One region of the Arthrobacter sp. Sr24 genome, then DNA from elsewhere that is predicted to be linked to it. Evidence: predicted binding sites of a transcription regulator. Region 1 holds the regulator's gene; the other holds the start of a gene.
What was found. The regulator Rex, encoded in region 1, represses fermentation and respiration genes when NADH is low (regulators of the CRP and FNR family bind a similar motif). The targets are predictions, from matches to a motif close to CTTGTGAANNNNTTCACAAG.
Positions count from the first base shown of each region.

Region 1 (3,404 bases):
CCTTCGTTCTGATTGCCTCCATTGTCATATGTGCCATGAAACTCAAGGAGGGCCTGCAGTGGGCTCGGATAGCGTTATCTGCCATCGCACTCCTGACCATCGTCCTGATGTTCTTTGGCGGCGGAGGCGGCTTGCTGGGCGTTGTGGCAACGGTTTTGATGTGGCTGCCAGAATCCACCGCATGGCTGAATTCCCGCTCTGGGAACGCACCCCGTTGATTTCTTGGCAGCGGTAGTGCGCAGTTCTTGGCAGTGGTTGCGTTTCCAGTAGGCGCTTGCAGTAGGAGCGTAGAGAGAGGTCGCGTAGGGTTTAACTAATACCCGCCGCGGCCTTTCTCCTTGTCTGGTCGCCGTTGGCTTACCTGCCGGCCCCACCGGCACCCCATGAGAGAGCAGTTGCCATGAGCACCCCCGGTGAAGAGCCGCACGAGCAAACCCCGAGTTCTTCGGGTACCCCGAGCACCCCGGGAAGCTATGGTGAAATTGCCCCCGGTGTCCCCCGGTACGGGCAGTACGCCCCTGACGATTGGGAACCGCCGCAGGAGATCAAGGACGCCCAAGCTAGGACTTCCGCCAACGCTCCACTAGCACCGGCCCCGATGTACCCCGGATTCAAAGGTGCCCAGTCTGGCCAAGCTGCTGTCATGGGCGAACCATTGGCCCCGCCGAACAAAGTTATTGTCGCCACTCGGATGATCATGGCCGCCGGAGTTCTCCAACTGCTCGGCTTGGTGGTCTGGGCCATCGCCATGACCACGCCCACCGGACAAGAACTGATTCGCGCAGCCGTGGAACAGTCCATAGCCAACAATCCGCAGGCACTTGCCGATACCGGTGTGACCGAAGATCAATTGTTTGCCTCGGCTGCGGCGCTCTTGGCCATCATGCAGGGGATCTGTGTGGTCCTGTATTTCTGGATCGCTGCCAAACTGCGGCGCGGGCGCACCTGGGCTCGAACCGTAGCGTTGATTCTGGCCATCATCTCGATTGCACTGGTGCCCGACGGCGGCACGTACACACTGTACTCAGGCGCTCGGATCATTCTGGGCCTCATAGCAGTGTTCATACTTTTCCGCTCCCCCGCCAAGGAGTTTTTCCTAGCGCACAAGGTCCGCGCAAAGCGCTGACCCTGCGGTAATGCGCAGCAGCGTGAAAAAGATGGAGTTCAGGACAGAGTCAGTTCAGGCGCCGGTGCGGTCTTCTTCCAGCCCTGACTCCTGGAGTCGCTGTGCGTGGTAGGCAAGAATTTGCAATTCAGTGGCCATATCCACTTTGCGCAGGTTCACATGCTCGGGGACAGTGAGGGGAATCGGGGCAAAACTGAGAATGCTGCGCACACCCGCAGCCACCACCCTGTCGCACACTCCTTGCGCCACGGCGGCCGGCAAAGCCAGCACCACCATGTTGGCCCGGGTGGATTCGAGAACTTTTTCGAGGTTGTCGACGTCGCTGACACGCAGCCAACCAATTTCTGTGCCCACCACCAGCTGGTCGGCATCCATCAGGGCCACAACATCGAAGCCGCGTGTTTCAAAACCCGCATACCGGGCCAAGGCGCGGCCCAGGTTTCCGGCGCCAACAATGGCTACCCGCCATTCGTGGGTCAACCCTAGGGCCTGGGCAATTTTGCGGCTCAAATTGGCTGCGTCGTAACCTACACCGCGGGTTCCATAAGAGCCTAAATAGGACAGGTCTTTACGGACGTTGGCGGAGCCCACTCCTGCGGATTCGGCCAGTTCGTCAGAGGAGACACTCTCGCCGCCGTCAGCGAGCAGGGCGTTGAGTGTGCGTAGATAGAGAGTTAGCCTGGCCACGGTGGCAGGGGGAAGTCGCCTAGCCGGTTCTACTGCCGGCTCCTCCGCGGGCTGCGTTGGGATCAAAACACCACTCCACCTTCTCAAACTGAGGCCGCAGCGCACTGCTGAACACGTGTCTGCAAGGTCCGCGTCGGTCTTCCTCAACTCTAAGACGTGGCAAGGTTAGAGCCAAAAAGTTGCGGGCAGGTTCGCTGAACGGGGAAAAAGCTCCCCCATACAGCCTGTAATTCGCTGCCTGTCAGTCACTGGCCCGTCATTCACAGCCCGGTTATCACTGCCCCGTTTATCACTGCCCCGTCAGGGCCTTGCTGAGAATAGTTCCTAATCGGATGGGGTCAATGTGCCAGAAATCGCGCTGAATCCCATTGACCAGGACCACCGGAATTTCCTCGCCGTAGAGCTCTGTCAGCTCGGGATGGTCATCGAGGCTGACCTCAGTCCACCGCAACTGCAGCTGGCTCGCGACAGTAGACACCACCTCACGAGCGTTTTCGCAGAGGTGGCACCCTGATCGGGTCACGAGCTGCAGCAGCGGCACCTTAGGTGCGGCAGTTGATTCAAGCGAGTCAGCGGGGTCACGCGCAACAGATTCCATGGCTATAACGGTACTCAACTCAAACCAGTACACCAGCCATGAGCTGCTGCGTTGCTTGCCGTTGCGTTAGCGAAGCGCCAACCGCGGCTCCCCAGCTTCTAAAAATGAAAGTTTGCCCACAGTTAACCGCTGCTGCCGGTGGCGCGTGGGCGCTTAGGTGGAAGCATTGACTAGACTCGTTCCATGCCCGACGTGACTACCAACAGTGCTGAGGCCCCCTCGAGCGCCGCACAGCACCACAGCGAGGCAGCCTTCTTTGATGTGGACAACACCCTGATGAAGGGTGCCAGCTTGTTCCATGTGGCCCGCAAAATGTACCAAAAACGCGCCTTCACCCTGCACGATGTTGCCGGATTCGCTTGGAAGCAAGCCAGATTCATCTTGCTCGGGGAAAACATGAAGGATGTCCACTCCGTTCAGGACTCGGCTCAAAAACTTGCTGCCGGCATCAGCACCGAATTCATCCGCCAACTCGGCGAAGAGGTCTACGACGAGATGATCGTCTCCAAGATCTGGCCCGGCACTAAAGCGCTCACTCAGGAGCATCTTCAGTCCGGCCGTCAGGTGTGGTTGGTCACCGCCACCCCGGTGGAAGTTGCCGCAGTCATTGCCTCCCGCTTGAACCTCACAGGAGCCTTGGGCACCGTAGCCGAGAGCGAAGACGGAATCTACACAGGGCACCTGGTGGGCGAGATCCTGCACGGGGCTGCCAAGGGCCGCGCCATTGAGGCCCTGGCCATCCTCGAAGGGCTGGACCTTTCCCGGTGCTGGGCGTACAGCGATTCTTACAATGACATCCCGCTACTGACGGCTGTGGGCAACCCCGTCGCGATCAACCCAGATGCGAAATTGCGCAAGCACGCACGTGATAACAACTGGCCCATCTACGATTACCGCTCAGGGCGCCGTGCGGCCACCTTGGGGCTCAAGGCGGCCACGGGCGCCGGAGTTATCTACGGGCTCGCCAAGGGCATCTCTATGGTGCGCAAGCGC
Region 1 covers NZ_JBTNDB010000031.1:152-3,555, reverse strand. Annotated here, with positions in the region: gene ACX80D_RS15695 (hypothetical protein) at 1-218, shown strand, start outside; gene ACX80D_RS15690 (hypothetical protein) at 401-1,126, shown strand; gene ACX80D_RS15685 (redox-sensing transcriptional repressor Rex) at 1,181-1,879, opposite strand; gene ACX80D_RS15680 (glutaredoxin family protein) at 2,103-2,411, opposite strand; gene ACX80D_RS15675 (HAD family hydrolase) at 2,595-3,404, shown strand, end outside.

Region 2 (3,404 bases), on a different contig from region 1:
GGACTGATCTGCTCAAACCGCTGAGCCACTGGCTGAGTCCCGACTTCGCCCATAGGCGCTTCGATACGCGCTACTTTGCCGCGGCGTTGCCGATTGGTCAGGAACCGGCGCTGCTCACAAGCAAGGGCGTTTGGGGCCGCTGGGCTAGTGCCAGCGAAATTTTGGCCGACCGGAACAGCACCGCGTTGGGTGATGAAATTGGGCTTCCGGTCACCAACGGGCAGAGTCTCGATGAGCTATTGGTTCCCGGCGTGGAAATTATTCTGGAAAAGATTGCTGCCGCCCGCGGCTGTATCGCTTACTTGAACCACAAGCGGCCCATAAATGAGTATCAGCCGGCCCTGGTGGTGGACGCCGACGGTGAGTTCAACCTCGAAGTGGCCACGGCGCCAGCGTCCGAAGGTGCGCCCTGCCGGGAGCGCTAACGTCCCGCCTTTTATAACTCTCACGACGCTACCGCAGCAATGGTTGCTTTTTTGCCGACGCTATCGCAGCATGCGGCTCGTGAGAGGCCAATGAGTGGGAGAGCGTCCGTCAGAAACTGACCATTGATGCGATAGCGTTGGGGTGGTTTTCGACTTAAAGTGCGACGCCGGTCCGGTCACCATAAGGTGACATGGCCGGCGTCGTACGTCTTAGTGTGGTGCGGTTAGCGTGAACGCTGGCGCAGGCGGTTGACATCCAGGATGACTACGGCGCGGGCTTCCAGGCGGAGCCAGCCGCGCTGGACGAACTCGGCCAAGGCTTTGTTGACGGTTTCGCGTGAAGCGCCTACCAGCTGGGCCAGTTCCTCCTGCGTGAGCTCGTGAGCTACGAGGATGCCGTCAGTTGCCGGACGGCCAAAACGATCTGCCAGGTCAAGGATGGCCTTGGCCACGCGGCCGGGGACGTCCGAGAAGACCAGATCGGAGAGGTTGTCGTTGGTGCGGCGCAGGCGGCGAGCCAAGGCCTGCAGCAACTGCATGGATACCTCGGGACGGTTGCGCAGCAAAGCGTTGAGGGATTCGTTCTTCAAGCCGGCCAGGCGAGTCTCGGAGACTGCGGTGGCCGTGGTGCTGCGGGGGGCCGGATCAAAGAGTGCCATTTCACCAAAGAGCTCGCCCGGGCCGAGGATGGCAACGAGTGACTCGCGGCCGTCAGAAGAGGTGCGCCCCAACTTCACTTTGCCGGAAACGATGAAGTAGAGCTGGTCGCCCTGATCGCCTTCGCGGAACACTGAAGCTCCGCGAGAAAGATCAACCTCTGCCAGTTCGTCGGTCAAAAGGCGGAAGGCCTCGTCGTCGAGCGTGGCAAAAAGTGGTGCGCGGCGCAATACCTCGATGTCCATGAAATCTCCTAATGCTAAGTAGCTAAAAAAGTTATGACCTGTTATTGATTCTTTCAGATGTTTTCCCATTTTGTGACCAATTTGGCATTGGTGACGTTCATTGTCAGCATATTGGCAGGCTCTAGAGGCTAGAGGCCCAGCAGAATCAGTGTCTAAGGCGGTAACATGTTCCTTTGGGCATGTCACATGTCCGAAACCGACCTTCCGCATTCACGCCGCTCTCTCGCAGTGCTGGTGCTGGACGGAGCGGCAATGATGGGAGCGCACCACACCGTGTTTGGTTTTTCCTGGCTTGATGCGTTACTAATTCTGTGGTTGCTGTGGCAGCTGATTTACGGGCTCAAAGTAGGGCTGGTGGCGAGCTTAGGCGGCCTTGCCGGTTTTATTGCCGGAGCGTTCGGCGCATTCTTTGCGGCCCCCTTTATTAGCCAATATGCACCGAGTCCGGGCTGGCGCACAACTATGGTCATCGGCGCCACAGTTGTGTTGATTGCTCTGGGCCATGCGCTGGGCTTGAAGATCGGCAACGCCATTGGGCGCGGCGTCAGAAGCGATTCTATTCGTGCCGTGAACCGCCTTCTGGGCGGGGCAATGAACGTGGCGGTCGGTGCGCTGGTCATTTCCATCCTCGCCTTCGGTGTGGGCAACTTGGGTATCCCGCTGGTGTCTGAGCAGCTGGGTAAATCGCAGGTTATTTCCCGCATTGAGGCGTGGACGCCGAATCCGGTGAAGTCAGCCGTGGCTCAAGTACGTTCTCTGGTGCTGCAGGAAGGCATCCCGGCCCTACTCAACCCCACAGGGCCCAATGTGGAGGTGGCAGCACCTAACGCCGACACCAACACCTCAGCATGGAACGCTGCAGCCGAATCTGTCATGAAAATTTCCGGCACAGCCTTCCAATGTGGCCAAAACCAGACCGGCACGGGCTTCGTGGTCTCTCCCGGACGCGTGGTCACCAATGCCCACGTCGTGGCCGGTGTTTCGATGCCCATGGTGCAGACTCAGACCCAGGGCGCCCTGCCTGCACGTGTGGTGTACTTCGACCCCGTCGCTGACCTGGCTGTGCTCGCCGTCGACTCCCTCAATGCCGCGCCGCTGCCCTCGGCCGGAACCCTGCCCGGGAACACGGATGCAGCGTTTGCCGGTTACCCTCTGGGCGGTCCCTTGCAGGTCCGCCCGGCAACGGTCCTGTCCTCGGGGCCCATGCTGGTTCCGGATATTACCGGTGGCGAGAAATCGGCTCTTGATGTCTACCAGCTGGCTGGAAATGTACAGTCAGGGAACTCCGGCGGCCCGCTCCTGGACCGCGACGGACGCGTGGTGGGAGTGGTTTTCGCCAAGGCCACCACAACCGAGAACATTGGGTTCGCGCTGACCATGGAAGAAGCGGGGCCTGTGATCGCAGCGGCCCCCGCCCTCAGCAGCCCGGTGGGGGCAGGTTCCTGCAAGGTGGGGTAACGCCTGGTAACGGAGTTCCAGAGCGCTGAGTCCTAGAGCGCTGAGTCCTAGGCGAGTGTCTTGTCGAAGTAGTTCACGGCCAGCTCGTAGCCGTGGACGCCTGCGCCCACGATGACGGCACTGCATACTGCCGAGAGGTAGGAATGGTGACGGAATTCCTCGCGCTGATGAACGTTAGAAATGTGTACCTCCACCGTGGGAAGCTCGACGCCGGAAATCGCGTCCCGCAAAGCCACCGAGGTATGCGTGTACGCGCCTGCGTTGATGATGATGCCCACAGCCGTGCCTCGCGCGGCATGGATCGCATCCAGCAGCGCCCCCTCGTGGTTGGACTGCAGGCACGTAGTGCTGAATCCTGCGGACTCGGCAGCCGCCTCGGTGAGATGTTCGACGTCGGCCAGGGTACTTGAGCCGTAAATCGCAGGTTCGCGTGTCCCCAAGAGGTTGAGGTTGGGTCCGTTGAGGATCAGCAAGGTGCCGCGGTCCGTAGCGTGGGAGGAAGTCATGGCTTAATAATGCCCTTAAATGAGGCTGCCCGGGTCTCGATGGGCTCGACCACCAGTGGTCGAGCCCATCGAGACCCGGGCATTGCTTCGGTCAGTTAAGCCTTCAGGGACTC
Region 2 covers NZ_JBTNDB010000010.1:56,538-59,941, reverse strand. Annotated here, with positions in the region: gene ACX80D_RS08900 (NUDIX hydrolase) at 1-425, shown strand, start outside; gene ACX80D_RS08895 (Crp/Fnr family transcriptional regulator) at 650-1,327, opposite strand; gene ACX80D_RS08890 (MarP family serine protease) at 1,601-2,785, shown strand; gene aroQ (type II 3-dehydroquinate dehydratase) at 2,833-3,291, opposite strand; gene acs (acetate--CoA ligase) at 3,387-3,404, opposite strand, start outside.
Region 2: the regulator Rex is predicted to act here: its motif matches at 1,397-1,416, upstream of ACX80D_RS08890 (MarP family serine protease).